Regions from separate parts of the Staphylococcus sp. 231237_7MaSpsaltlick genome, predicted to be linked through region 1. Evidence: riboswitches for the same ligand, from Rfam matches in the RefSeq annotation. Region 1 holds a riboswitch; each other region holds the start of a gene.

What was found. Region 1 has a riboswitch for thiamine pyrophosphate ahead of tenA (thiaminase II). Riboswitches for the same ligand answer to the same signal wherever they lie in the genome.
Region 2: linked by a shared signal. The riboswitch ahead of ACF91D_RS18245 (3-oxoacyl-ACP reductase) and the one ahead of tenA (thiaminase II) in region 1 are both predicted to bind thiamine pyrophosphate.
Region 3: linked by a shared signal. The riboswitch ahead of ACF91D_RS23810 (ECF transporter S component) and the one ahead of tenA (thiaminase II) in region 1 are both predicted to bind thiamine pyrophosphate.
Region 4: linked by a shared signal. The riboswitch ahead of ACF91D_RS05870 (thiamine phosphate synthase) and the one ahead of tenA (thiaminase II) in region 1 are both predicted to bind thiamine pyrophosphate.

The regions. Positions count from the first base shown of each region.
Region 1 is NZ_JBICNX010000017.1:66,711-74,774, forward strand. Features, by position in the region: gene ACF91D_RS23025 (YwpF-like family protein) at 1-2, opposite strand, end outside; gene ACF91D_RS23030 (single-stranded DNA-binding protein) at 193-612, shown strand; gene ACF91D_RS23035 (transglycosylase family protein) at 1,067-1,759, shown strand; TPP riboswitch at 1,880-1,978, shown strand; gene tenA (thiaminase II) at 2,065-2,754, shown strand; gene thiD (bifunctional hydroxymethylpyrimidine kinase/phosphomethylpyrimidine kinase) at 2,747-3,568, shown strand; gene thiM (hydroxyethylthiazole kinase) at 3,561-4,349, shown strand; gene thiE (thiamine phosphate synthase) at 4,352-4,990, shown strand; gene yidC (membrane protein insertase YidC) at 5,078-5,947, shown strand; gene ACF91D_RS23065 (HD domain-containing protein) at 6,169-6,831, opposite strand; gene cls (cardiolipin synthase) at 6,900-8,064, opposite strand, start outside.
Region 2 is NZ_JBICNX010000009.1:188,889-196,952, reverse strand. Features, by position in the region: gene trmD (tRNA (guanosine(37)-N1)-methyltransferase TrmD) at 1-659, opposite strand, end outside; gene rimM (ribosome maturation factor RimM) at 659-1,165, opposite strand; gene rpsP (30S ribosomal protein S16) at 1,405-1,671, opposite strand; TPP riboswitch at 1,885-1,983, shown strand; gene ACF91D_RS18245 (3-oxoacyl-ACP reductase) at 2,095-2,847, shown strand; gene ACF91D_RS18240 (LLM class flavin-dependent oxidoreductase) at 2,869-4,170, shown strand; gene ffh (signal recognition particle protein) at 4,635-6,002, opposite strand; gene ACF91D_RS18230 (putative DNA-binding protein) at 6,026-6,358, opposite strand; gene ftsY (signal recognition particle-docking protein FtsY) at 6,345-7,562, opposite strand; gene smc (chromosome segregation protein SMC) at 7,559-8,064, opposite strand, start outside.
Region 3 is NZ_JBICNX010000019.1:30,758-38,821, forward strand. Features, by position in the region: gene ACF91D_RS23795 (class I SAM-dependent rRNA methyltransferase) at 1-459, opposite strand, end outside; gene auxA (lipoteichoic acid stability factor AuxA) at 669-1,970, opposite strand; gene graF (glycopeptide resistance-associated protein GraF) at 2,234-2,368, shown strand; TPP riboswitch at 2,589-2,690, shown strand; gene ACF91D_RS23810 (ECF transporter S component) at 2,780-3,355, shown strand; gene ACF91D_RS23815 (ABC transporter ATP-binding protein) at 3,368-4,783, shown strand; gene ACF91D_RS23820 (energy-coupling factor transporter transmembrane component T family protein) at 4,776-5,582, shown strand; gene purD (phosphoribosylamine--glycine ligase) at 5,754-6,992, opposite strand; gene purH (bifunctional phosphoribosylaminoimidazolecarboxamide formyltransferase/IMP cyclohydrolase) at 7,013-8,064, opposite strand, start outside.
Region 4 is NZ_JBICNX010000002.1:596,817-604,880, forward strand. Features, by position in the region: gene ACF91D_RS05855 (GA-like domain-containing protein) at 1-2,509, shown strand, start outside; gene ACF91D_RS05860 (AEC family transporter) at 3,249-4,172, shown strand; gene xylB (xylulokinase) at 4,274-5,761, shown strand; TPP riboswitch at 5,898-6,007, shown strand; gene ACF91D_RS05870 (thiamine phosphate synthase) at 6,067-6,660, shown strand; gene ACF91D_RS05875 (NAD(P)/FAD-dependent oxidoreductase) at 6,653-7,765, shown strand; gene thiS (sulfur carrier protein ThiS) at 7,755-7,955, shown strand; gene ACF91D_RS05885 (thiazole synthase) at 7,957-8,064, shown strand, end outside.

The sequences.
Region 1 (8,064 bases):
ATCGTCTTCACATCCAATTATAATTTTTAAAATCTACGATATTTCTATTTATAGTAGTATTATAACGTAATTTTAATTGAGAAAGGTAATATTTATAAAAATGTGATGAATCTACTCTTAATATATTTAAATAATTGTGTTTTGACTATAAAGACCGCTTTGCATATGATAAGGCTATGAAGGAGGTGACACATGATTAATAACATTGTCATTGTCGGTAGACTGACAAAGGACCCACAAATATATGAGAAGGAGGGAAAGAAATTAGCTACGTTCTGTGTAGCTGTTAATCGGAGTTACAAAGACAAAGATCAGAATACCATTTGTGATTATTTATATTGTAAAGCATTCGGTAAACTAGCTCATAATATTGAACACTATATCAACCAAGGTTCACTAGTCGGCGTTACTGGTCAGTTACAATCTAGTAAATATGAGAAAGAAGGTCAGACACATTTTGTATCTGAAATATTTGTCGAATCAATTAAGTTCATGTCTAAACGTGCTACGAAAGAAAGTACATCACTTTATGAAACAATCCCACTAGATGCGCAACAACAATTAACCGATCAATCTGAAATAGCAAACAATAAATTATTTGAAATTGTTTAATACATCCACTTTATAACAAATAATCCCTTTTATAATCCATTCAAATTAATATACATTTAATCCTACTATTCATTATACTTTTCAGGCTATTCTTCTCTAATGATTGAAATTGAGAAGGATAGCTTTTGTCATGTTGAAAATAAAGATAATCACATTCAAATAGAGTGTAATAACACACCAAAAAACACTGTTGTGACGGTTTTTATTGACTGAATAGTCAGATAAATTACAATAATATTACGCAGTTGATAACAATCACAAACGCTTAAAAGCTTTCATAGCAATCTAAAACAGTTTAAATTCAAAAAATATATAATTTTTTTGATGTAACTAGGATGTAAAAAAGACTGTTGTTTTTTTATTTCTCTGTAACCTACAGGTATGTTTTGAATGTTATAGTTGCTTTAGCAAATTAATCATAAAACTAATTACCTTATAGGAGGAATTTTTAGAAATGAAAAAAACAGTAATTGCATCAACATTAGCAGTAGGTTTAGGAGTAACAGGCGTTGCAGCAGGAAATTCAGCAGACGCTTCAGAACAAGGTGTTAATAAAGCTGAGTTAGCGCAATTAGCTCAATCAAATCCACAACAATTAAATGAATCTCCAGTACATGAAGGTTCATATAACTATAACTTTAACTTAAACGGTGTCAACTATAACTTTGAATCAAATGGCGAAACATGGTCATGGAGTTATGGCGAAGGCGCTTCAAATAATAATTCTGGTTCAACTGAAGTTGAACAACCACAACAACAAACAACTACACAAACTGAACAACCAGCTCAAGAAGCAGCACCACAAACTGAACAAACACAACAACCACAACAAGAAGCAACAACACAACAAGCTTCAACACAACAAAGTTCAAATAGTTCAAGTAGTGAAGAATCAACTGGTTCATCAGTAAATGTAAATAGTCATTTACAACAAATCGCACAACGTGAATCAGGTGGCGATCTTAAAGCTGTAAACCCATCTTCAGGTGCAGCAGGTAAATATCAATTCTTACAAAGCACTTGGGATTCAGTAGCTCCTGATGAGTACAAAGGTGTATCTCCAACAGAAGCTCCAGAATCAGTTCAAGACGCAGCAGCAGTTAAATTATATAATACAGCTGGTGCTTCACAATGGGTAACTGCATAATATATATGAAATAAGTTATTTTAAGCTCACTCCAGACTAGGGGTGAGCTTATTTTGTGAATTGGACTTTATTGCAATGTTATAAACATTTTGTTATGTTTAAATAAATATAAAGATTAAAAAATACTACTAGGGGAGCCATATGGCTGAGATGAATAAATTCAGACCCTTACAACCTGATTTGGTTAGTACCAACGTAGGAAAGTAGTGCAATTTATAGTAGGTCATGTTTTGTTACGACTTCTATAGATTTACTACATTCCTATTGTTGGAATGTAGTTTTTTTATTATAGGAGGACTTTGATTTTGTTATTTTCAGAAGAATTAAAAGAAGCAGCTGCACCTATTTTAGATGACATATATGATGATCCATTTATCCAAGACATGCTACATGGAGAGTTGTCGTACGAGGCGACAAAATTTTATTTAAGAGCAGATGCGTCTTATTTGAAGGAGTTTGCGAATATATATGCATTGTTGATACCAAAAATGCCTGAATTGACAGATGTTAAGTTCTTAGTTGAACAAATTCAATTTATAGTAGATGGTGAAGTTGAAGCACACGAAATTCTTGCGGATTATGTGCAAGCTCCATATGATGAAATCGTTAAAGAAAAGGTTTGGCCCCCAAGTGGAGACCATTATATAAAACATATGTATTATCATGCCTTTGCTAAAGAAAATGCAGCATATACAATAGCTGCTATGGCACCTTGCCCATATGTATATCAAGTGATTGCTAATAGAGCACTTCAAGATCCAGAATTAAATACAGATTCAATTTTAAAACAATGGTTTGACTTTTACAGTACTGAAATGGATGAATTGGTTAAAGTCTTTGATGATTTAATGAATAAATTAACGGCACATGTTAGTAAAGAAGAACGAAATGAAATTAAAGAATCATTTTTACAAAGTACAATACATGAAAGAAACTTTTTTGCAATGTCTTATAATCAAGAGGCATGGTCATTTGGAGGAGATAAAGATGAATAAACCTAAAATAGCTTTGACAATAGCAGGTACAGATCCTACAGGCGGAGCAGGTGTTATGGCTGATTTGAAATCATTTCATGCATGTGGTGTTTATGGTATGGCTACAATAACAAGTATTGTTGCTCAAAATACAAAAGGCGTACAACATATTCATAATTTAGAAACAGAATGGTTAAAAGAGCAATTAGAAAGTGTCTTTGATGATGAATTGCCTCAAGCTATTAAGACAGGGATGATTGCATCTAAAGAAATGATGGAATTAATTGCACAATATTTACAAGCATATCCAGAAATTCCATATGTCATAGATCCAGTGATGCTTGCAAAAAGTGGAGATGCCTTAATGGATGACGAAGCAAAAGCAGATTTACAGAATATCTTATTACCATATGCCACTGTTGCAACACCAAATATTCCGGAAGCAGAGGAAATTGTTGGATTTAAGATTAATTCTGAAGCAGATATATATAAAGCAGGAAAGTTATTTATCGAAGAAATTGGAAGTAAAGGTGTTGTGATAAAAGGTGGACATTCTACAGATTTAACGACCGCTAAAGATTACTTATTTACCACGGAAGACGTTTATACGTTCGATTCACCGCGCTATGAAACAAAGCATACACATGGTACAGGTTGTACATTTTCAGCAGTTATTACGGCGGAATTAGCCAAAGGCAAATCAATTTATGCTGCTGTGCAAAAAGCTAAAAACTTTATAGCGTTAAGTATTAAACATACACCAGAAATCGGACAAGGTAGAGGACCAGTAAATCACTTTGCATATATGAAAGAAGTGGGATTAGATGATGAATAATTTAGATAAGATAAAAAACATACAACCATTAATTATTTGTTATACCAATGATGTTGTTAAGCATTTTACTGCAAATGGGTTGCTGAGTTTAGGGGCAAGTCCGGCAATGAGTGAAGCACCTGAAGAAGCGACAGAAATGTTATCCGTTGCACAAGCATTATTAATCAATATTGGCACAATTACTAAAGATAGAGCGAAAGATATGTTAGAAATTGCTAAAATTGCAAATAAAGTAGGCACACCTGTGATATTTGATCCAGTTGCAGTTGGCGCATCTGATTTTAGAAAACAGTTTTGTAAGCAATTTATAGAGGAAATTGATATCGCAGTCATTAAAGGCAATGCATCTGAAGTACTAGCACTAATCGATGATGAAACAACGATGAAAGGTACAGATAGTGATGTGAATTTAGATGCAATAGATATCGCACGTAAAGCACTTGATCAATTACAAACAGCGATTGTAATTACAGGTAAAGAAGATATTATAGCGCAGGATAACAAAGTGATTCAATTATCAAATGGTTCTTCATTACTGACACGTATAACTGGTGCGGGTTGTTTACTAGGTGCTATTGTAGGGGCCTTTTTAACCGAAAAGGGAAAGGTACAAATACAGCAATTAGAAGAAGCAGTTGCTATTTATAATATTGCAGCTGAAGCAGCGGAACAACTGGCAGGTCATCAAGGGCCGGCATCATTTATGACAGCATTACTAGACGCGTTATATCATATTTCATATGATGATTATTTAAAATCAAATCGTAGAACAGAGGTATAAGGATGTTTGATAAACAACAATTAAAATTATATTTTATATGTGGGACACAAGATATTCCAGAAGCAACTACGATTCAGCATGTATTAAAGGAAGCTTTAAGTGCGGGTATAACGATGTTCCAATTTAGAGAAAAGGGTGCTACAGCTCTAAGAGGGAATGATAAAGAAAAACTTGCAATAGAATTATTAGAATTATGTCGTGCTTACAATGTTCCATTTATAGTTAATGATGATATTGAACTAGCTCGTAAAATCGATGCGGATGGTGTACATGTTGGACAAGATGATCAGTCAGTTAATGTATTTGCAACTCAGTTTCAAGATAAAATTATTGGTTTGAGCATAGGTGATGAAGATGAATATCAACAATCTGACCTTACACATGTTGATTATATTGGTGTTGGTCCGATGTATCAAACCTCATCTAAAAAGGATGCTAATGCACCGGTAGGTCCTTCAATGATACCAATTTTACGTGCACATGTTGGAGATTTACCAATTGTGGCAATAGGTGGTATACAAATAGATAATACAAATACAATTATGCAGCATGGCGCAGATGGCGTTTCAGTGATTTCTGCTATTGCTCAAAGTAGTTCAGTTTCAAATACTGTTCGACAATTTTTACAAACTGTTGAATAATATATAAAATTCACTGTTTTTGATTTCTACTTCTCTTTGAGTATGATAAAATAAATTCTATGTGAATAAATCATTAGAGGTGGAAAAATGAAGAAGAAAGCGCTACTACCTTTGCTTTTAGGTGTAATGGTCTTTTTAGCAGGCTGTGACTATTCAAAACCTGAAAACAGAGACGGATTTTTCTTTAATACATTTGTAGAACCAATGGATAAACTTATTCATTGGCTAGGATCAAGTTTTAACAATGACTACGGTCTAGCAATCATTGTACTTGTATTAGCAATCCGTGTCGTATTATTACCATTCATGCTATCTAACTATAAAAATAGTCATATGATGCGTGAAAAAATGAAAGTTGCAAAGCCAGATATCGACGCAATTCAAGAAAAAGTTAAACGCTCACGCACACAAGAAGAAAAAATGGCAGCAAACCAAGAAATGATGGAAGTTTATAAGAAATATGATATGAATCCAATGAAGAGTATGTTAGGTTGTTTACCGATGTTAATTCAAATGCCTATCATCATGGGATTATTCTTCGTATTAAAATATCCTTCTAAGGGTGGATTTACTGAACATCCTAATTTCTTATGGTTTAACTTATCACATCCAGATATTTGGATTACGATAATTGCCGGAATATTATACTTCTTACAAGCATTTGTTTCTAGTAAGAGTATGCCAAATGAACAAAGACAAATGGGTTATATGATGATGATCATTTCACCAATTATGATCGTTTGGATTTCATTAAGTTCAGCATCAGCATTAGGATTATATTGGTCAGTCAGTGCGGCATTCTTAATTGTACAAACACAATTGGCTAATATGTACTACTCTAAACTTGCTAAAAAAGAAGTTGCACCAATGATTGAAGCAATGAGTAAAAACAAAGAAACTTCTGGTAAAAAAGCAGGGAACACACAGGTAGTATCAAAGAAAAATAAAAAGAAATAAAATATAATAAATGTGAAGTATTAGAGATTTATATCTATTGATTAATTAACAAATTCAAGGATATAAATCCTAAAATATAGCCAGTAAATGAGTGTATCCATTCATTTACTGGCTTTTATTTTTTACAATATGATGTTTTGTAATCTCGTATATTTAATCATATAAAAATAGCGTGTCGAAGCATGATGTATATATTAATTTTGAATGTATTTATAAATGAGTTAGAAATACCATTCTTGAAAAAATTGTTTAACAAAACTTTCCATATAAATATGTCTTTCTTCTGCTAGTTTCTTTGCGGTCTGCGTATGCATTAAATCTTTCAATTTGAATAATTTGTCATAAAAATGCTTAATAGCAGATGGAGGGCTATGCATAATATCATTGATATGTGGTATTTGCTGTGCGTTTTCGGCATTTGTGTCTATTGTAGATGTTTGCCACATAGGTTCTCCAAAGTGTCCAGCAAATTGGAAGGTACGTGCGATACCGATAGCGCCGAGGGCATCTAATCGATCAGCATCTCTGACAATTTGTCCTTCAATTGATAATTGAACTGCATTATTTTTGCCATCTTTATAACTCATATGATTGATGATATGTAATATGTGTTGTTGTTGATGAGAAGTGAGTTGTAATTGTTGTAGAAAATTAGTTAATGCTACTAACCCTTCAGATTGATTGGTAAGTTTGTCATCTACAGTATCATGTAACAAGCTAGCTAACTCGATAATGATTTTGTTTCCAGTTTGTTCAGAGTCAGCAATATACCTTGCTAAATGTAAGACACGTTCGACATGTGCTACATCATGACCAGTGGTATCATTTTTATGAAACTGATACATATAAGCTTTAGCATGTTTGATTTGTTCAAAATAATCCATTTAAACGAACTCCTTAAAATAATAAATCTAAAGTAATGATTCAATCACTACTTTAGATTATCAGATTTCTATAAAATGGGGGACAATAATTGAGAAATACTCTCTTTGAATTTAACCCATAATCCACGTTTGTCGTAAATAGATTGAGTCAGTTTGGTTGATACCTTTAAATCATGTTCAAATGCATCTTTTAGTAATTGTGCAATTTCAGTATCATAAATAAATGCATTTACTTCAAAGTTTAAAGTGAAACTACGATGGTCCATATTAGCTGTACCTACACTAGCTACTTCTTCATCTATAATTAATGTCTTAGAATGTAAAAAACCATGTTGATACTGATAAATATTCACTCCAGCATCTAGTAAAGATGCTACATTATTATAAGTTGCCCAATAGACGAATGGATGATCTGGCTTATTCGGTATCATTACATTAACATCAACGCCACCTAAAGATGCAATTTTGATAGCATCTAGGAATGCTTGATCGGGAATAAAGTATGGTGATTGTAAATAGATTGATTTTTTTGCTGAAGAAATCATTTTTAAATAGCCATATTTAATCTGTTCCCATGTCTCATCTGGGCCACTAGAAGCTATTTGAATCCCTTTACTGCCACCAGAATCGACATCTGGAAAGTATTTCTCAGCATATTTCAAATTATCTCTTGTGGATTGCGCGTTCCAGTCCAACATAAATCTTAATTGCAATGCATTAACCGCATCTCCAACGATTTTCAAATGTGTATCTCTCCAATAACCGAATTTCTTTTTTAAACCAAGATACTCATCACCAACATTAAAGCCACCCACATAGCCAATGTGACCATCAATTATTACAATTTTACGGTGATTTCTATTATTCATTCGGAGATTAATTAAAGGTAATTTTGAAGGGAAAAATGCTTCGACATGGCCACCCTTTTTGCGAAATGCTTTAAAGTCTTTGATAGATAATCGTCTAGATCCCATATCATCATATAGCATTTTCACTTCAAGACCTTCATCTAGTTTATGCTCTAATGCTGTCAGTATACGCTTTCCTAAGTCGTCATTTCTGAAGATGTAATATTGGATATGTATATAATCCTTCGCATTATATATATCGTTAATTAAACTATCAAATTTTTCTTTACCATCAGTAAATACTTGAATATCATTGTCAGTCGTCAAAAAGGCTGCATTGTTATAGAGGAGCATTTGTACCATATCTTTAAACTTAACAATTTGA
Region 2 (8,064 bases), on a different contig from region 1:
TCTGGTCGCTTCGTCCAAGTTCTGATAATTTTCTGTTCATGACGCCACTTTTCTATATTTGCATGATTACCTGACAACAATACATCTGGCACGCCCATCCCTTTATATTCACGAGGTCTTGTATATTGAGGGAATTCTAGCAAACCATCTTGAAATGAATCATCTTCATGTGATTGTTGGTTACCTAATACACCAGGTAGTAACCTAACAATTGCATCCGTCATTACCATTGCTGGTAGTTCTCCACCAGTCAATACATAATCTCCCATGGAAATCTCATCGGTCACTAAGTTTTCGCGAATTCTTTCATCATAACCTTCATAATGACCACAAATAAAAACGATATGTTCTGCTTGGCTAAGTTCATTAGCAATTGCTTGATTAAATGGACGTCCCTGAGGACACATTAATATTACCCTTGTATCAGCTGTCTTATCGATACTATCCATTGCATTAAATATAGGCTCTGGCTTTAATACCATCCCTTGCCCACCACCAAAAGGATAATCATCTACTTGGTTATGTTTATTTTCTGCAAAATGCCTAAAATCTACTGTATTGACTTCTAACATATCTTTTTCTTGAGCACGTTTCAAAATAGAATGATTTAACACGCCATTAAACATATCTGGAAATAAAGTTAAATAATCAATCTTCATTAATCTAGCAATCCTTCCATTGGGGAGATTTTAATAAGTCTACCTTCGACATCAATCTCTTTAACAACATCTGCAATATAAGGTATTAAATATTCTTTATCTCCTTTAACCACCCAAACATCATTGGCACCTGTTTCAAAAATTTCTATCACGCGACCAATTGGAGTATCTTCTTCATCAAAGACCGTACAACCAATAATGTCTGAATAATAAAATTCATGTTCTCCTAATTCTATTTCTTCATGATCACGTTCTTGAACTAACGTTTCTCCTTTTAAATGTTCAATATCATTAATGTTATTGATTCCTTCAAATGTTAACATATGAAGTCCTTTATGCATTCTATAAGACGAAATCGTAAATGTTATTGATTCTTTATTTTTACGTTCTATCTCAACGATTTCACCCGGTTGAAAACGTATATCAGTAAAATCTGAATTAGATTTCACCTTCACTTCACCTTTTATTCCATGTGTATTTACAATCTTGCCTACTTCAACTTTCATATATGTTCCTCCATAATAATTTGGCTATTTCATTTAATTTTGATTATGTATATGCGTTATTTTATTAGCTTATTATAACATGTAATCTCGATTTCTGTGTTTCATTACATTTAAAAAATGAAGGTTCCATGACATGTGCTATTTTATATTTCCTTAACTATATTTAATATTTCTCAATAAAAAAAGAGTACCTATTAAGGTACTCTTACAAATATACAGAGTGTATATTAGGTTAAAAATTATTTTTGATCATCAAATTTTTTCAAGATACCTTCTCTTGATAAAATGTTGTGAACTGTATCAGTTGGTTTCGCACCATCTTTTAACCATTTAAGTGCTAATTCTTCGTCAATTTTAACTTCTGGTGCATTTACATTGTTAGGGTTGTAAGTACCGATTTGTTCGATATTACGACCGTCACGTGGTGCACGAGCATCAGCTGCTACGATACGATAGAATGGATTTCTTTTTGAACCTAAACGTGTTAAACGTAATTTAACTGCCATTTATATTCGCTCCTTTAATTTTCATAGTTTTTATTTTCTACAAGAAATAATAATAACAGTAATAATCAACTTTGTAAAGAGTTTCTTCTTTACCAATTTCAATATTACGCAAATTTCGTTTCTTAGCTTAAATTATGGTCATTTAAGAATCTTAAATTAACCTAAACTTGACATTATTCACTAAAAAATATACATTGAAATTAAATTAAATAATAAATGCACTAGGGGTGTTTCTAACTGAGATGAGTCTAACTCAAACCCTTTGAACCTGATCTAGTTTAAACTAGCGGAGGAAAGTGTGTAGTTTAGCATATTTCAAAAGTTTTTTGAAACAATTTCATACATATGTTGATATTTCTAATACACAACTTTCTTTCAGAAGGGTTGTGTATTTTTTTATTGAAAAATTAAGGAGTGTGTATAATGAACAAAACAGTAATAGTAACTGGAAGCAGCCGTGGATTAGGTGCAACTATCGTAAAAACGTTAGCTCAAAAAGGACATAACGTTGTCATAAACTATCATAATAGTGAAGATGCCGCACAAAGGCTTGTTGATGAGATTGGAACTCGACAAGCAATCGCTATACAAGCAGATGTGACAAAACGAAATGAAATTGACAGCTTAGTTAATGAAGCTACACAATATTTTGGCCAAGTTGATGTTGTAATTAATAATGCACTAGTTGGGTTTAAATTTGATCCTGTTCAACAAAAAGCATTTGCAGATCTTTCGTGGGATGATTACCAGCAACAAATTGACGGTACATTAAAAGCTGCTTTCAACGTGTGTCAAAGTGTTATACCTCAATTCATTCAAAGACAAAAAGGTAATATTATCTCAATTGGCACGAATTTATTCCAAAACCCAGTCGTCCCTTATCATGAATATACAACCGCTAAAGCTGGATTAATTGGCTTTTCACGTAATTTAGCTGCTGAATTAGGACAATATGGTATCACATCAAATGTAGTATCAGGTGGTTTGTTAAAAACTACCGATGCAAGCGCAACTACAACAACTGAAGTCTTTGATTTAATTGCTCAAACAACACCTATTAAAAAGGTCACTGCACCACAAGATGTTGCTAATATGGTTGCATATCTCGTGTCAGACCAATCAAACGGCATTACAGGTCAGAATTTCACAGTCGATGGTGGCTTAACAATGAATTAATAAGGAGGATTAAATTATTTTATGACACAAACACAACATCTAAACATCGGCGTACTCATCTATGGATGCGGCCATCACCAAGCCGCGTGGCGTATGCCCGATTCAAGCGTTGAACGTATTGGTGATATTACATATTATCAATCATTAGCAAAAATCGCAGAACAAGGCTTGTTTGATGCTATATTTTTTGCTGACAATCAATCGTTTCCAGCTAATTCTAAAAGTGATATGCCTGCATTTTGGTTTGATCCTTTAGTGAATTTAGCTGCGATATCACAAGTTACTGAACATGTCGGTCTAGTAGCTACTATATCTAGTACATTTGCCAACCCTTTTACAGCTGCTAGACAATTACTGAGTATTGACCATATTAGTCAAGGTCGTGCTGGTTGGAACTTAGTAACGTCAATGACAGATTTGGAAGCTGCAAACCATAGTATGGATCATTTACCTGAACACGAAGAACGCTATAAAAAAGCAGATGAATTCGCTCAAGTGATGAATCGATTACTTGAATCTTGGAGTGTCGATAACTTTCTGCATAATAAAGAAGATAATAGTTTAATTAACGAATCTGCAATCAGCCCTATCAATCATCAAGGAGCGTATTTTAACGTTCAAGGACCTTTAACAACACCAAGCAGCCCTCAAGGAAAACCGATTGCTATGCAAGCCGGTGCTTCAGATCCTGGTATTGCACTGGCAACTAAATACGCAGATGCAGTATATGCTGTAGCTTGGAATTTTAATCAAGCTTATGCTTTTAAAAAGAAATTAAATCAAAAATTAAAACAACAAGAAAAGTCTGAAAATAGTTTGAAAGTATTCCCTGGATTAGTAACGTATGTTGGACAATCGTATGAAGAAGCTTACGCAAAAAAGCAACAACTCGATGAATCTTTAGAAGTTGATACAGCTTTAAATCAATTAGAGTTTTTTATCCAACAAGATTGCCATAATTGGGAATTGGATGAACTTGTACCACCTTTACCACCCGTCGAATCTTTTAACGGACCTAAAGGGCGCTATCAAACTGTGTTAGAAATTATTAAAGATAAAAATCCAACATTGCGAGAATTATTAGGTTATTTAAGTGCAGGTGGTGGGCATTTAACACTTATTGGGACGCCAAAAGATATTGTGGATGAAATGGAACATTGGTTTAATGAAGGTGTTGCAGATGGTTTTAACTTAATGCCTCCAGTATTTCCAGATAGTTTACAAGATTTCGTCGATGATATTGTACCTGAATTACAAAAGCGTGGTTTATACCGAACTGAATATGAAGGTAAAACATTTAGGGAAAATATCGGTATTCATTAATAATTATTTATCGGTGTCTTATCCTCAAAAAACGTTTTTATAAGCAAAATCGCCGTAATCACAGGAGTTCCATACCATCGACAAAGCCTCAGACTTTATTGGCAATTTTTGTACACGCTTTCCGCGGGCGTTGCCTTATCCTGTAGCTTCGGCTATTAATATTCCCACAGGACTCGGACCAAATCACTGCCAATATTATACTAAAAAGATTATAATATATAAATTAAACAGTGTTGATATTTATTATGTTGAATAAATCAATTGATAAAAGAGCCAACTTTGGTCTGTAAGATTCCTGCTATTTTAAAAATAACTATACAAATATAAATAAACAAAGCATAAGTGACAATTCACCTATGCTTTGTCTACGTTCTAAAACCAGTAAAAAAGTAGTAATCCACGCTTTCGATGTGGATTACTACTTTTTAAACTATTGTTAGATTAATCTTTTTAAGAAGCCTATTTTAAAATGGTAAGTTCATACCATTCATCATATTTTCCATTTGCTTACGTTTACCTTTTTTACCTTTTCCGCCACCGGAAAATTGTTTCATCATTTTCTTCATATCATTAAATTGTTTCATTAACCTATTTATTTCTTGAACTGAACGTCCAGAACCTTTAGCGATACGTTTTTTACGAGAAACATTTAATGTCTCAGGTTCATTACGTTCACTCGGTGTCATAGACTGAATAATTGCCTTAATATGATCGATTTGTTTTTCGTCCATATTCAATTTATCCATGCCTTTCATCTTGTTCATGCCTGGTATCATTTTCATAATATCATCAAGCGGTCCTAGATTTTTAACTTGATCTAATTGTTCTAAGAAGTCTTCTAATGTGAAAGATGAAGTACGCATTTTTTTCTCTAAATCTTTCGCTTTATCTTCATCAACATCTTGTTGTGCTTTTTCAATTAAACTTAAGACATCGCCCATTCCAAGGATACGAGAAGCCATACGTTCAGGGTGAAATGGCTCTAGACCATCGAGTTTTTCACTCATACCTACAAATTTAATTGGTTTTTGAGTAACAGATCTAATGGATAATGCAGCACCACCACGAGTATCTCCATCTAGTTTTGTCAATGTGACGCCTGAAACGTCAAGCTGGTCATCGAATGATTGTGCTACATTGACAGCATCTTGACCCGTCATTGCATCAACAACAAGCATAATTTCATTTGGTTTTGTAATTTCTTTGACGTCTGTCAATTCTTCCATTAAGGCTTCATCGACATGTAAACGGCCTGCAGTATCAATAATTACAAAATCTAAATGTTCTTCTTTAGCATGATTAATAGCATTCTCAACTATTTGTTGTGGTTTTACTTGATCGCCTTCACTGTATACAGGTATATCAATTTGTTTACCTACAGTTTGTAATTGATCAATTGCAGCTGGACGGTATATATCTGCTGCAACAAGCATTGGTTTTTTATTATATTTTTTACGCATTAGTAGTGCTAATTTACCAGCAGTTGTTGTTTTACCTGCACCTTGTAAACCAACCATCATTACTACTGTTGGTGGCTTATTAGCCATTGTAATGGTTGCATTTTCCCCGCCCATTAATTGAGTCAGTTCTTCTTGCACTATTTTAATTACTTGTTGCCCAGGTGTTAATGATTTCATTACATCTGAACCTAGTGCTCTATCTGATACAGTTTTGATAAAATCCTTAACGACTTTAAAGTTAACGTCTGCTTCTAATAATGCTAATCTAACTTCACGCATCATTAATTTAATATCAGCTTCAGTGACTTTACCTTTACCACGGATTTTTTGCATCGTTCCTTGCAAACGATCGGACAATCCTTCAAATGCCATATCAAATACCTCCTTTATGTTCTCTAATCTAAATCTTCTAGTGCTTGAATATATTGTTGTATTTTTTCTGGATCATTAACATGCTGTTTAATTTGTTCATATAATTTTTGTCTTTGTTCAAAATTACGGTATAAACCTAATTTCGTTTCATAATCTTCTACTAAATCGCCAGTTCTTCTTATGTTATCATACACTGCTTGTCGACTCACATCAAATGTATCAGCTATCTCACTCAAAGAATAGTCCTGCAAATAGAATAATTCTAGATAATTCCTTTGCTTCTGAGTGAGTAACGCTTGATAAAAGTCAAACAAATAATTCATACGAATCGTTTTAATTAAATCATTTTGAGTCATCTGACTGACCTTCAGTTTCTTCTATGTTTTCATTTGGTGCTTCATTTTCATCTACATTTTGTTCAATCATATCAGCAAATAATCCATAAACATAACTTTCCGGATTGAATGGTTGTAAATCATCTAATTTTTCACCTAAACCTACATATTTCACTGGTATGTGTAATTCATTACGTATCGCTAACACAATACCACCTTTAGCAGTACCATCTAGTTTCGTAAGTACAATACCCGTCACATTAGTAACTTCTTTAAATGATTTCGCTTGTGATAACGCGTTTTGACCTGTAGTTGCATCTAAGCACAGTAATACTTCATGAGGCGCTTCGGGAACAGCGCGGCCTATAACACGTTTGACTTTTTCTAATTCGTTCATTAAATTAGATTTGTTTTGTAAACGTCCTGCAGTATCACAAATAAGAATGTCTACATCCTTACTTTTCGCAGCATTAATTGCATCATACATTACTGCAGCTGGGTCTGAGCCTTCACTTTGACTCATTACTTCAACTCCGACGCGTTCTCCCCAAACTTTAAGTTGTTGAATCGCCCCTGCTCTAAATGTATCTCCTGCGGCTAACATTACTTTCTTACCTTCTGCTTGGTAACGGTGGGCTAATTTACCAATTGTTGTTGTTTTACCAACACCATTAACACCTACCATTAATATGACATTAAGACCTTCATTTTCTATATTCATCACTTCTGAATTATCATCATTTTGGTGATAAATTTCTACTATTTTTTCTACAATAACTTCACGCAAATCTTCTGTTTCTGAAATATTACGACGTTGCGCTTCTTCACGCAATTCTTCAACTAATTGCATTACCGTGTTAAATCCAACGTCAGCTGTAATAAGCATTTCTTCTAGAGCTTCGAAAAATTCTTCATCCACTTTACGATAACGCGCAATTAAATTGTTAAGTTGGGCTTGGAAGTTTTCACGAGATTTTTCTAATCCTGCTCTGAATTTCGCACCTAATTGCTGTGCTTCGATTTCTTCAAAGTCTTCTATAGATATTAGGCCATCATCATCAAAATCTGCTTCTTTTAATTTTTTTGGCTTTTTAGCTGGTTGTTCATCTTGAGGCTCATCTATTTCCTTTTGAGAGTCCTCAGATAATTGTTCTAAATCTTCTTGTTGCTTTGGTTCTTCTGAGGTACTGGAAAATTTATCCTTTAATCGTTTGAAAAAGCTCATGCTTGTTCCTCCTTAATAACTTCATCAATCGTATTTAAATTAACACTCACTAATTTGGATACACCAGATTCTTGCATTGTTACACCATATAATCGGTCTGAAAATTCCATCGTCCCTTTACGGTGAGTAATCACAATAAATTGTGTTTGGTCTGATAAAGCTTTAAGATATTGTGCATATCTAATAACATTTGCTTCGTCCAATGCAGCTTCTACTTCATCTAATATAACAAATGGTGCTGACCTTACTTTTAATATTGCAAATAATAGAGCAATTGCACTTAGTGCACGTTCTCCACCACTTAATAAAGATAAGTGTTGCAGTTTTTTGCCTGGAGGTTGAACAATAATATCTACCCCTGCAGATAGGTAATCATCATCTGTTAAACGTAGTTCTGCTTGCCCACCACCAAAAAGTGATTTAAACACTTCAGCAAAATGACCTTGAACAGCATGGAAAGTTTCTTTAAAGCGATCTTTTACTTCTTGATCCATTTCTTCTA
Region 3 (8,064 bases), on a different contig from region 1:
TTCAAAAATAGAAGTATAATCAAACACTGTCTTTAATGCTTCTAATATTTGATATCTGAATTTATAAATGCCTTTAGAATACCATTGAATTAATAGATGACCGTTATAGTTATCTATTGTTAATCCACCTATACCATCACCTTCACCATTAAATAATCTAAAAGCATTTGTACCGTCTATATTATAGAAATAAGTTCTTTCTTCTTTTGCTAGTTCAAACAATCTTTCAAAAAATGGTATATTAATTTCTTCGTCTTGCTCATAACTTAATACCCAACCAAGTCCCTTATGTTGTCTTCCTACATATGCTGTAGCAATATAAATACCTTGATCGTTAACGATATAAAATAAGTCCCCTTCTTTCAAATGGTCATGATCGTATATATCATCCGCTTCAACTAATGGATATTGATTTAAATATTTTGTTTCTTTTCCTTTATTTAATGTGGCAGTTTTCATAATATTATGACAGCCTTTCTACTATTTAGTATGATTTTAATTTGCTTATCTATTCTATCATTTCATATACATTGTTACATTAAAAATCTAAATATATCAGTACTTTTTAGTAATGTAAGATCCCGTTACTCAACTTTACTTAAATACATAAAAAAACCTACCTTCCTAAATCATATAGGAAGATAGGTAACGTCTACTCACATTATACTTTAATCATTTGAAGGTTGTCGTAACTTAATCGTAAACGCGACAATGACTGCTATTAACATGATAAATAAAATCGGTGTAATGAATATTGATAATAACAATCCATGAACCATAATATTTACAAATTCTGTTAACAATTTAAAGAATAATATGCTTACCATAAACAATTGAAGATAATAGAATCTGCCGCGTAAGAAATTTGTAAGTGTCGTCAAAATATATACAATAATAATAATCATTAGTAAGAACAATGTTACCCATTCAATTACATATTGCGTCTGTGAAATTTCCCAGTCTCCTGACACAAATAATGAATTTCTATTATTGAATTCAATTAATGTAAAAAATAGTAATACCGCACCACATATAAGTTCTACATATGCGCGCTTTAACCATTTTGGTTTCTTCATCCAATTTGGAACATCGTCCTCTTGAATATCAATTTTATTCTTCCATTTTTCGATAAACTTATCTTTCTTTTCTCTAGCCTTTTGAATATCCACACTTCTTCTTGTTTTACGTGTAAATTCTGTAGTTTTGTCTTGTAAATTTTTCCAATGTTCTTTAGTTTGATTTGATACCGAGTCTTTACTAGCTCTAGAAAGCTCTGGGGCTTCCTCACCCAATTCCTCTTTAGTTAAAGGCAGTGATCTTCTCAAGAATAAGAAGTTCCAAATTGCCATTTGACCTAACAACCACATAATTAAGAAAAATGTGTTAACACTAAGAATATCAACTGGGACAATCTCGTCACTATCAATTCTGCCATAAAGCACAATTTGCGTTAATAAATAACTAATACCATATGTGAAAATAATCCATAAATAATGGTACTTTCTATGATGCTTATTTAACTCATCCTTATACACAATGTAACCAATATGCACAGCAAAAGGAATGACAAAAATAATAGCAAAGAAACTATAAACTTGCGTCATTAAAATTAGTGTAATTAAGAAAAATAAAATTCCAATAACTAAAAAGAAGATTGAAATATCATAGTCATAACCTGTCGTTCTATACAGTGTCATACCTAATAATAGGACAACGACACCAAATAAAATAATGATTATGGCGCTTACTATTGGGAAGTTCCCTATATAGTTACTCATCACCCTAATTATTTCACTGAAAAAAGCATTAATAAAATCCCATACATTATGGATATGTAACTCTGGTTTACCTTTACCATTCAATTTATGAATTAAAGGTAAATTAACCAAAATGATGAGACCTGTGAAAAGCGAAACGATGCCTATGATATAGCTATATAGTATCTCGGCGTGTTTCTTTATAAAAGACATACCATTCACCTCAAAGTTATTATATATGAACATTTAGTTCTTGTCTTTAATAATCTAATAAATAAGTCTTTAGTATGATAGATTAGTTGTATTGTCAAAATTCCACATTACTAATGATATTAAACAATTATTTCATTAAATTCGTTAATTTTATTTTTTGTTTTAAAATTTAATGTAAATAACAGCACAATCAAGCTATGTTTATAGTTAATATTATGTGGTATACCATCTATATAATCAAACATCAATAAGGAGTGTCACATATGAGTAAAGAAGAATTAAACAAAAAAGCTGCTGAACAAGCAAAAGAAGCAGAAGAAAAATTAAAAGAACAAAAAGAGTCATCATCAGATGATGTAGAGGAAACTAAAAAGAATATTCAAGACACATTGGATTAATTAAAATAGACGTTTATAATGTCAAACATTATAAAGATTTAGGGTGATGCTTTACGCATCACCCTATTTATATGTCTATCAACCCTATTTAACACCAAAACTTCAGCTATACAGACACCAATTCATACGATTTATTAACTTGTCATTTACCCTTTTATTAAAAAAGTAACCTTGACATAATATTGAAAAAGTCATACATTATAATTAAATTTAAATATAACATTCGCACTAGGGGTGTTTTGTGACTGAGATGAGGTATACCCTCAAACCCTTTGAACCTGATCTAGATTAAACTAGCGTAGGAAAGTGTATTGCGATACTGAATAATTTATTTGAGTATCTGTATGCCAATATCTAAGCGCGCACTTTTTCTAGAAGGTTGTGCGTTTTTTTATTTGGGAGGAAAGTATTATGTCAAAAGATTTAAAACTATCTGAAATACTTGTTACTGTATTGATTGCAGTGGTATTTGCAGTGATTTATAATCTCTGGAACTTTGTTTATAAGGCAGTTCAAATTACAGGTTTGCATCTTGAAGAATTAACGTATGGCGCTTGGTTTATGGCGGCCGTAGTTGCTTATCTCATCATTCCAAAGGCAGGTATTGCCTTACTTGCTGAATTTGCTGCCGGTGCAGGAGAAACAATTATTATGGGACGTTTCGACATTGCTACAATGATTTATGCATTAGTTCAAGGCTTAGCCTGTGAAATTATCTTTTTAATTTTTAGATATAAATCACGTAGTGCAATGGTAGCAATGTTAGCAGGATTCTTAACTGCAATTGCAACGCTACCAATTGATTTTGCATATGGTTATTTAGGAGAGATTGCAGGTTGGAACTTAGCTTTATATATAGGTTGTAGAGTAATTAGTGGAATTGTTGTAGCTGGACTCCTTTCCTATTATATCGTCAGAGCCCTCGACCAAACTGGTGTTACAAAATTATTTAGACCAGCTACAAAACATGACTACGACAATTTATAAGGAGTCACAATATTGATATCCATAAAAAATTTACGATTAAAATATCCAAATGCAGATAAAAAAATATTCAATAATTTAAACTTAAATATAAATAGTAAAGAAAAGGTACTTTTACTTGGTCCATCTGGTTCAGGTAAAAGTACTTTACTCAATGTGTTAAGTGGTATTGTGCCAGAATTAGTAGACCTTCCAATGAAATATGACGAACTTCATATAGACAAAGATTGTGGGGTCATTTTCCAAGATCCAGATACACAATTTTGTATGCCTAAAGTATATGAAGAATTGGCATTTGTGTTGGAAAATTTACAAGTTCCTAGAGAAGAAATGGATGAACGTATCGACAATGCTTTGGCTGCAGTTGATTTAGACGTTGATAAAAATCAATACATCAATCAATTGAGTGGTGGTATGAAACAAAAACTAGCGATAGCCGAGACTATTTTACAAGAAACAAACACACTTTTCTTAGATGAACCTACAGCAATGTTGGATGTTTATGCCACAGTAGATTTATGGCAAAAAATCAAACAAATATGGGATAACAAAACAGTGATTATTGTCGAACATAAAGTAGAGCATATATGGCAACACATTGATCGTGTCATACTCTTCAATTATGATGGTGAAATCATTGCCGATGAGACACCTGAAATCATTTTAAAGCATTATGAGTCACTATTATCCGAATATGGTGTCTGGCATCCACATGCATGGGATTACGCACCAAAGCCTTTAAATAAACACTCACTGCACTTTACAACTCAGAGCGTTGTAAATTTCCAAGATATTACGATACAACGTGGAAAAAGACGGTTATTACAAATCCCTGAATTATCAATTAAATCAGGTGAATGGATTACCATAACAGGACGTAATGGAACGGGTAAAACGACATTACTCGAATCGATGATGCAACTCCTGAAATATTCAGGTGACTTATTCATAGATAACAAAAAAATCACAAAAATTAAGCAAGCTGCGCAACACATGTATTTAGTTTATCAGAATCCTGAATCTCAATTTATTACAAACTCAGTATATGATGAAATTTATATTCAATTTAAAAATAAGCAAAACACGGTTGAACAAGCCAAACAAGAAACTGAAAATATGTTAACAACATTACAACTCAATTCTGTACAAACGCAGCACCCTTTCGAACTTTCTATTGGTCAGAAAAGACGTTTAAGTGTAGCAATAGCGCTAAGTTCATCTTCAAGATTCATCTTGTTAGATGAACCTACATTTGGACTAGATAGCCATAATACATTTAATTTAATTAAACTATTCCAAAAGCGTGTTCAATCGGGCCAAACAATTATAATGGTCACACATGATAACGAGATAATCTCACGATATGCTACTCGAAAGTTTAATGTTGAAAATCAATTCTTAATAGAAGAAATGGGTGATATTAATGTTTGATCAATGGAAGAAGCAGCAGTCCTTCGTAGACGATGTTAATATCATCACGAAGTTAATACTTGGTGTATTGTTATTTTTCTTCGTTATATTAATACACGAATTTGATTATATGGTTTACTTTATGTCATTAATCTTAATATTTATGCTCATATTTAACGGTATAAAATTTAAGATCACGTTACCTTTTGTATTTTTTACAGTCATCTTTAGTATCATTTCCGCCTTATTTATGATTTTCTATGGTGATGGTACACATACACTGTTTAAACTAGGTTTCATTCATATTACAACTGAAAGTTTATATAGAGGGTTGCATTTAGCAATGCGTACTTCAACTGTTGCATTTTTCGGTATTCTTATTGCTTTCACTTCACAAATTGTTATGATTTTTTACAGTCTCATGCAACATTTAAAGGTCAAACCTAAAGTTGCCTATGCATTTATGGCTGCAATTCGTATGGTTCCGCTTATGTTTAGCTCTTTAATCGAGCTAAGAAAATCAGTGAAGATGCGCTATCAAATGATAGACCGAAGCAATTACAGTGGTTTAAAACGGATGAAACATTTAATTATCCCATTATTAAGTCAAAATATTCGAAAAGCACATCAACTATCAGTTGCCATGGAGAAAAAGGGCTTTAAAGACGGAAAACGTACTTACTATTATTACGCCCCGTTTTCTTATAAAGATATTCTCTTTGTCATAATAATTATCCTAATTGCAGTTTGCGCTTATTTTTTATCAGTATTATTACCAATTACTGGTATTCAAGATATTCGAATAACAAATATTTATTAATCTCAAAATTTTCATTTCAATTTATCCAATATTAAATACCGTATCATACTAAAAGCAATTGTCTTTATTAAATAGGAGGACAATTGCTTTTTGTACATTAAAATATTGTGAAATTTCCTATAATAAAAAAACGGATGAACATATCATCCGTTTCTAATCACATATAAATAATTATTTCATCGCTTTATCACTAATATCAGTACGATAAAATAGTGCATCACTTTCAATTTGGTCAACTGCTTTATAGGCATTTGCTTTTGCAGTCGCAATATCAACACCTTCGCCCAGTGCCAAAATCACACGACCTCCAGAAGTCACAAACGCATTATCTTCTTTCTTCAATCCACTAACAAAATAACTGCCATCAAGACTAAAGCCAGAAACCTTCTCGCCCTTATCATAACTACCTGGGTACCCCTTAGATGCCAACATAACACCTACCACCGCATCATCTTTCCACTTAAAATGCAACGGCTGTTTATTATCTAAATCAATGATATGTTGCATTAAGTCACTTTCCATACGCGTTAATAGGACCTGTGCTTCAGGATCACCAAAGCGTGCATTAAACTCAATCACCTTAGGCCCTTCTGCAGTAATGATGGCACCAATATATAACACTCCAAAAAACTGATACCCTTCTTTAACAAGTGCATTAGCAATCGGTTGCGCAATTGTATCATTTGTTTGTTGTAAGATATCTTGACCAATATGCGGTACCGGACAATATGCGCCCATACCACCCGTATTAGGTCCTTGATCATTGTCATAAGCTCGCTTATGATCTTGAGCGATGCAATCAAATGGTACAGCATAATCACCATTAACAAAGGTCATGAGTGAAAATTCTTCACCTTCTAGAAACTGTTCAAAGACAACAATACCTTCTTCTTCAGGATAAAGTTCCTCAATTCCAGCCAAGGCTTCATCATAATTATTGGCAATAATAACACCTTTACCAGCTGCTAAACCATCTTTTTTCAAAACGACTGGATATTCACAAGTTTGGATATAATCTATAGCGCTTTGCTTGTTAGTAATTTCTTTATATTCTGCAGTTGGAATATCATATTTCGCCATTAATTGTTTGGCGAACAGTTTAGAACCTTCAATTTGAGCCGCAGCTTGATTTGGTCCAAACACCTTGATATCTTCACTGTGTAACTTATCTGCTAAACCTTCAGTCAATGGTTGTTCTGGACCTATGATTACCCAGTTGATTTGATGATCTTTAGCAAATGCCACAATAGCTTCATGATTCGTTTCTGCAATTTCACTATGAACCTCTGCGACTGCAGTCATTGCATCGTTACCTGGAATTGCAAAAATTTCTTTTACGAGTGGTGACTGATTTAATTTATGTGCTAAGACATGCTCTCTTCCGCCTCCACCTACGACAAGTACTTTCATAATGTTATTGCCTCCATAAATTAATGTTTAAAGTGTCTTACACCTGTAGTTACCATTGCAATACCGTGTTTATTGGCCATATCAATTGAATCTTGATCTTTAATTGAACCACCTGGTTGAATTATAGCTTTAATACCGTGTTGTGCAGCTAATTCAACAGTATCATCCATTGGGAAGAAACCATCAGACACCATTACAACATCATCATTGATTTCAATCGCACGTTCAATTGCAATCTTCGCTGAACCTACACGATTCATTTGGCCTGCACCAATACCTACTGTTTGTTTAGTGTTACTTAAAATAACAGCATTACTCTTAACTGATGCTACTACTTTCCAACCCAGTAACATTGCATCCCATTGTGCTTCTGTTGGTTCAACGTCCGTAACGACTGTCATATCTTCACGTTTAGATACAACATTATCTTTATCTTGAACTAAATAACCACCCGACACTGAAACGATTTCTTGTTCGCTGTTATCAATAGTCATATCAATTTCTAACAAACGAATATTTTTCTTTTTACTTAAAACATCTAATGCATCTTGAGTAAACTTCGGTGCAATAATGACTTCTAAGAAAATACCATGTAATGATTCTGCTAATTTAGTGTCTACAGCTCTGTTTAAGGCAACAATCCCACCAAATATTGATTGGTCATCAGCTTCAAATGCGTGTTGATAAGCTTGTTCAATCGTATCAGCTACACCTACACCACAAGGGTTCATATGTTTAACTGCAACTGCTGCTGGTTGATCAAATTGTTTCACTAATGCTAATGCTGCATCTGCATCTTTAATGTTATTGTAGCTTAATTGTTTACCGTGTAATTGTTTTGCACCAGCTAATGTATGAGCTGCATTTGAAGTACGTACAAATGATGCTGTTTGTTGAGGGTTTTCACCATAGCGCAATGTTTCTTTACTATTTTTGAAAAATTCAACAATCGCTGCATCGTACTCGTTTGTATGATCAAATACTTTAACCATTAATGATTTGCGATAAGTTTCATCTAATTGATCATTTTTAATTCTATCAATTACTTCATTATAATCTGCAGGATGAACAA
Region 4 (8,064 bases), on a different contig from region 1:
ACCAAAAGTAAATGACGCTGATAATGATGGTAAGAAAGACGATATAAATCAATTAAAAGCATTGATAGAAATAAAAGTACAAGAAGCAGAAGTTGCACATCAAAATGCGACATCCAAGTTAACTGAGTATACACGAGATGGATTAATTAATCAGTGGGAGAAAAATGACATGATTAACTTAACTCATGAAGTATTTAGTAGAAAAGTACGTGCATTTGCTTTAATGGAGGGATTACCTAAGGAACAACAAGGGGAATTCTTAAACAGATTAAATAAATTAGAAAATATATCAATACCAGAAATAAATGATAAGAATAATAATGGTATAGCAGATGATGTAGACCAAGCAATAGCGCTTGCAGAAATAAAAGTACAAGAAGCAGAAGCTGCGCACCAAATTGCGAAAAATAAACTGTTAGAATATCAACAAGATGATTTGATTTCGCCTACAGAAAAAGCAGAATTAGATAAGTTAGTTACAGAAGCACAAAATATCAAAGCAAAAGCACAAGAATTAGTAGTTAAGCTTCCGGACGCAATGAAAGGTGACTTACAAAATAGATTAAACAACTTATTAGATATTCAAGTACCAGAAATAAATGATTTCAATGATAACGGTATAATGGATAATTCAGAGCCAGAGAAAGTACAGGCTGAAAGTAGAGTTGCTCAAGCAGAATATCTAGACCAAGCAGTAAAAGATAAGCTTTCAGAATATCAACAAAATGGATTGATAACACCAACAGAAAAAGCAGAATTAGATAATTTGGCAAAAATAGCACAAAATACTAAAGCAGAAGCCCAAGATTTTGTAGATGCATTACCAGACGTGTGGAAAGGAGATTTACCAACGCGTTTGAACAAATTAACAGGAATACAAGTCCCAGCAGTGAACGATGCCGATGGCAACGGCATCGCAGATGAAGTAGATCAAGCTAAGTCCCAAGCCGAAAGTAAAGTAGCAGAGGCCGAAGCAACGGACCAAGCAGCGAAAACAAAATTAACAGAGTACCAACAAGATGGATTAATCACATCAACAGAGAAAACGGACTTAGAAAATTTACAGTCAACAGCACAAAGTAAGAAAGCAGAAGCCCAAGATTTAGTAAATAAATTACCAGACGCAGTGAAAGGCGACTTACCAGCCCGTCTAAATAATTTAACAGGCATACAAGTACCAGAAGTGAATGATGCCGATGGCAATGGTATCGCAGATGAAGTAGATCAAGCTAAGTCCCAAGCCGAAAGTAAAGTAGCAGAAGCCGAAGCAGCAGATCAAGCAGCAAAAACAAAATTAGCAGAGTATCAACAAGATGGTGTGATCACCCCAACAGAAGTAGCGGAATTAAATAAATTGTCAACAACAGCCCAAAATACAAAAGCAGAAGCGCAAGACTTAGTAAATAAATTACCAGATGCGTTGAAAGGCGACTTACCAGCCCGTCTAGATAATTTAACAGGTATCCAAATACCAGAAGTGAATGATGCCGATGGCAATGGTATCGCAGATGATGTAGATCAAGCTAAGTCCCAAGCTGAAAGTAAAGTAGCAGAGGCCGAAGCAGCAGATCAAGCAGCGAAAACAAAATTAACAGAGTATCAACAAGATGGAGTAATTACGGCATCAGAAAAAACAGACTTAGAAAACTTGTCAACAACAGCTCAAAACAAGAAAGTAGAAGCGCAAGATTTAGTAAATAAATTACCAGATGCAGTGAAAGGTGATTTACCAACACGCCTAAATAATCTTACAGGCATACAAGTCCCGGCAGTAAACGACACTGATGGCAATGGCATCGCAGATGAAGTAGATCAAGCAAAAGCCCAAGCAGAAAGTAAAGTAACTGAAGCAGAAGTAGCGTATCAAGTAGCTAAAACAAAATTATCTGAATATCAACAGGATCGTGTGATTACACCAGTAGAAAAAGCGAACTTGGAGAACTTAATATCAACAGCAAAAAGTAAGAAAGTAGAAGCCCAAAAATTAGTTAATGCTTTACCAGATAATGTTAAAGAGGTATTGCAAAGCCGTCTGAATAAATTAGAGGATATTGTAATTCCATCTATTAGCATGAATAACCAAAATAGTCAGTTATCTAGTTCACATAATACGCAAGGTAAAGATGATGAAACTAAAGTTAAAGATATATTGCAGAAGTTATCCGATTTGAATAATGATTCTCAAAAATCATTAAATAGTAAAGATGATACATCAAATGAATCGAAACATACTCATATTACTACTGCAAATAGTCATACTATCAATACTAATAGCGTTAGTGTTAATAGTAATAATACTAAGCGCGTTAAAGATAATAATGCTAAAGTTTTATCACCAAGTAAAGTTTATGATACTAAGAAAACTAAAGAAGTTGATTCTAAAGTTTTACCTAATACTGGTGAAGAAACTACTCAAAATACGACGCTATTTGGAACTTTATTAGCTTCTCTAGGTTCACTAATGATTTGGAGAAGTCGTAAAAAAGAAAATACAAATGAGACTAAGTAATACTTAACAAGGTCTATTATAGTGAATTAGGTTATTTGAAATTGTTTTACAGACCCAGGATATATTAATATCCTGGGTTTCCTTATTTATACATATTGAGAATGGAGGAGTTGCAAAGTGCCATCGCTTTATAGATTCAAGGTTAAGTCAGTAAGATAGCAGTTCATATAAATGTATTTCAAATTATGTAAATCATCTTCACTTGTAAAGAAACATTTTTCTATAACCTTACGCTTGTATTTTTAATGTTCCTTAAATAAAACATATGGATTAAACTAAATTGTTTTATTGAGGAAGATGTTTAAAAGGTGTAAATTAATAATTAAGAATACTATCTGATTTGTTATCTATTCTTAAAATTTATTTTTCAAAATATCAAATAATGAGGTGAAATAAATGTTAATAATGGTTGCAGTTCTTACGCCCATATTACTTGTAGGTTTTATAGTAATGTCAATTTTAGAAGAAAAGAAAAACAATAAGAAAAAAGGCAAGAAAAAATAAAGTTATTACTATAAATTAATAAGTAAAATTTGATTAGCCAATGCCAAGACAACGTCGTTTAACGTGAAACATACATTACTAGTGTTTGGTATGTACAGAATTTCATAGTATAAATCGTATTGATAGTTTTAACATGCAATAAGCATTATTGATTTTTAAGGGGGCTTATGTAAATTTCTTATAATTTCATAAGTATAAAAAATTACAGGAATTAGACAAAGGGGGCAAATTTACAATGCACGAAATGTTAGTTATATTAGAAACTGTATTATTGCCTATTTTCATTATGATTTTAATAGGATATATATTGCAGAAAAAATTCACATTAGACTTGAAAACATTGGCGAAGTTAAACATATACATATTTGTGCCTGGATTCATATTTGTGAAATTCTATAAGACGAATTTTGAAATCAAGTTATTATTGTATATCGTATTATTCTTTATCATATACATAATCATTCTTTATGGAATTGGTAAGCTATTATCACATTTTGGCACAAAAGATAAGGGTGAAGCTACGACATTAACGAATAGCGTATTATTTTTTAATTCAGGCAATTATGGTGTCCCAGTAAATGATTTAGTATTTAAAGGTGACCCTTTGGCGATGTCTGTTCAAGTCATTGTGCTTTCTTTACAAAATATATTTACTTTTTCATATGGTATATTTTCAATACAAGCCGTGCATATTGGGAAGCTTAAAGCATTATTAGGTTACTTTAAAATGCCTGTTTTATATGCTTTGGTATTCGCCATTATTTTGAATTATGGTAATGTCGGTATACCTAAATTTATATGGACGCCGGCAAACTATATTGCGGATGCAATGATAGCAATTGCATTAATATTATTAGGCGCACAAATTGCTAATATTAAATTTAGTTTTAAGTGGTCAAGTTCATATGTGTTTATATTTGTGCGATTAATTGTTGGACCGATGATAGCTCTAGGCATTATCAAACTAATGGGGCTTGAAGGTATCATAGCACAAGCGTTATTTATTACTTCAGCTATGCCGACATCAGTTAATAGTTCAGTCATTGCACAGGAATATGATAATCATCCTGAACTTGCGGCGGAATTAGTCTTTTTATCAACATTACTGAGTGCGATCACAGTAGTAATCGTTATTTATTTTTCGAAAATATTATTCTAAATCGTGATTCATTATAATATCATATTATTGGAAATTTATAAGGCATTTCAATATGATACAGTTGTTGAATATTTAAAATCTGACAAAAGGAATCGATGATATTGAATGAAGCAGTGTTAGGCATAGATATAGGTACAAGTTCAGTTAAAGTTATAGCCGTAAGTAAAGAAGGAGAAGTGCTAGCTAAAGTTAGTGAAGGACTTGATATAATACAACTTCAATCTGGGTGCAATGAGCAACAACCAGACGAATGGTTTGAGGCAACCAAGTCATGTATTAGACAAATATTAAGTGCTAGCGCGTTAAGCGACATTTATATTAGAGGCTTATCGTTATCTGGTCAAATGCATAGTTTAGTGGTATTAGATAGCACTAATAAACCGCTTCGAAATGCAATTTTATGGAATGATACTCGTTCGACTCCTCAATGCACAACAATCGAACAACAATTTGGTGATTATATATTATCAAACCCAGTATTAGAAGGTTTTACATTAACGAAATTGCTTTGGATAAAAGATAATGAACCTAATAATTGGAACAAGATAGCAACGTTCCTATTACCTAAAGATTACGTGAGGTTTAAGCTAACTGGTAAAATAAATATGGAATATTCAGACGCTTCGAGCACATTATTATTGGACCCAAAACAAAAAAGTTGGTCAAAGACAACCGGCTCACAATTTCGCATTCACGACATTTATCCCTCACTTGTATCATCTGGAGATTTTATTGGATATGTAGAAAGCAGCCTAGCTAAATCATTAGGATTAACAGGTGAGGTAGCTGTTTTTGCTGGTGGTGGCGATAATGCATGTGGTGCACTTGGTGCAGGCGTTATCAAATCCAACGATACATTATGCAGTATTGGTACTTCTGGTACGTTATTAACTTGTGAATCAGGTGAAGGAAAGACGTATCGTCATAATTTGCACTATTTCAATCATGTTGTAGAAGATAAATCATATGTAATGGGCGTGACGCTTGCTGCTGGAGATAGTTTGAATTGGTTAAAAAAACATGTGTTTCCCGGTTTAACTTTTAACCAAATTTTAAGCTTAGCAAGTAACTCTACAATTGGTAGTGAAGGGTTGTTATTTGCCCCATACCTATCAAGTGAACGTACACCACATGGTGATTCGCAAATTAGAGGTAGCTTTATCGGGCTAAGCACTTTACATACAAATGCAGACATAGCGAGATCAGTAATTGAAGGTATTACTTATTCATTATATGAAACTTTGGTACATTTACGTGAACAAGGGAAGGACATAACGCACATTACATCAATCGGTGGCGGCGCAAAAAATGATTTTTGGTTACAATTGCAAGCAGATATATTTAATGCAAAAGTCAGTAAATTGAAATATGAAGAAGGGCCTTGTATGGGGGCGGCAATGCTAGCTATTGTCGGTTTGAGTTGGTATGAAAGCCTAGAAGATGTAGTTGATCAATTTATCGTCTATGATAGAACTTTTCTGCCGAATGAAGCGCATCATGAACGCTATGCTAAATACTTTGAAATATATCAAGAAGTCTATCGTCAGACACGACCGATAACAGCACGGTTGTTAGAGTTGTCTCTATAAGCGTGATTATGCACGATTAAGCCAGCTGACTTTAGGATACATGTTGTCAAAGTTGAAGTGAGACTTGAAAAGTAAATGATTATAAGTTAGATTGTAAGTAATCACTAAAACATTATGAAACGAAAATTTAATAGATAGAAACCACTGGAAGCGCCTTTGATAAAGGCTGAGACCGAAGTAATAACTGAGGGATTCCTAGAACCTGATCCAGTTCGCACTGGCGTAGGAAAGTGGCGTTTTCTATGATAAATGTAATCATACAACGTTATTTTTCCACCAGGAAAAGTAACGTTTTTTTATTTGGGGTGAAAATATTGTTTATTGCTATTACACCATATCAAGATTTGTCTAAATCACATATTAAGCATTACTGTGAAATCGAAGGCGTTATCGATTACTTATTAATAAGAGTGCCAATGAATACTGAAGAAGTCATTCAGTGGGTTCATGAATTAATAAAAAATGAGTTCCCTAAGGATAAGATTATTATTCATAGCGATATCAACGTAATCATACAATGTGACTTGTCGGCAATTCATTTTAGGGAAAGTGACCCTTATATTGAGGAGGTACAAGCTAGTTATCCCGATATACAAGTGAGTATGTCTACGCACCATAAAGATACTATTGCTAACGCTAAATATTTAGGGCTAGATTTTGTATTATTTGGACACGTATTCGAGACGTCATCTAAACCTCAGCAAACACCTAGAGCAAAGTCGGAGGTTGAAGAAGCGCTACAAATTGATATTCCGATTATTGCAATTGGAGGTATTAATCAACATACTTTATCTTCTTTACCTAATGGATTTTCAGGAATAGCCGGTATTTCTATTTTTAATCAATATTCGAAAGAAAAACTTATAAACATGAAGGAAGTGTGGGATGGACATGTATGATGTCATTATTATTGGATCGGGAGTCATGGGCATGTCAATCGCACGTGGGTTAAGTCAGTCTTTTGCGAATATAGCTGTGATAGATAGAGATGAAGCAGGTAAGCATGCATCTTATAAAGCAGGTGGGATGTTAGGCGCGCAAAATGAATTCACCAAAAATAGTGCTTTGTTTAGTTTGGCAACAACTTCTCAAAAGATGTTCAAACCTCTAAGAGATAGTTTGTTGGAAGAGGTTGGCGTGGATATTGAGTATTTAAATAGTGGGTTAATAAAATTGGCTACGAACCATTATGATAATAAAAAGATTGAACAGCAATATCAATTTTTAAGACAACATTTTGCATCTGTAGAACGTCTTAGTCCTACTGATGTTCAACACATGTCCAACGGTGCTATAACTTCAAAACATACAAATGGTATTTATATGCCTGAAGATAATCAAATCAATGCAAACCGCTATACTAAAGGGTTGTTGAAGTCATTATCAAATAGACATATAGATAGAATATACCAAACAACTGTAACCCATATTGAATCTATAAAAGATGGGTACCGTGTGGAGACACGAAATGGAGCTTATTATACTGAAAAGTTAATTGTCACAGGAGGCGCTTGGACAGGAAAACTTTTACAGCAATATTTACCTTGTGAAGCGGTTATGGGGGTAAAAGGAGAAGCGCTATTGGTAGAACAACCTGATTTAAACTTGAATATTACCATGTTTCTGACTAATGGTTGTTACGTCATTCCAAAATTAAAAAATAGATATTTAATCGGTGCAACAAGTTACTTTAATGATTATTCAGTTGGGGTGTCTAATTCTGGTAAATCATGGCTTAAATCACAAGCTTTGCACTATATACCAGATTTGAAAAATGGAAAAATCATAAACCAATGGTCAGGTATACGGCCTTATTGTCAAAACGAACAGCCTATTATGGATGAAGTGGATAAAGACTTATTTGTCATTGCTGGCCATTATCGCAATGGAATTTTACTTTCGCCTTTAATAGGTGAGTTGATGAGTCAATGGATTATCAGTGGGCATAGGCCAAAACAATTGTATGATTTTCAGATTAGGAGAGGTGAACGAAATGAAATGTAAGATTAATGGTGACGTATTTAACTTTGAACAACCAATTAATATACAAGAAATAATTCAATCATTGGGACTGGATGAAACACGTATTATTGTAGAGCATAATGAAACATTAATTAAGCGAGAACAATTTACATCTCGCATAGTCAATGATGAAGATAACTTAGAATTATTAGAATTTGTAGGAGGCGGTTAATATGTTTAAAATAGGCAACTTTACATTAAATTCAAGATTATTATTAGGTACAGGAAAATTTGATAATGAAGAGATACAAACTCAGGCTATTGCAGCAGCAGAAACAGAA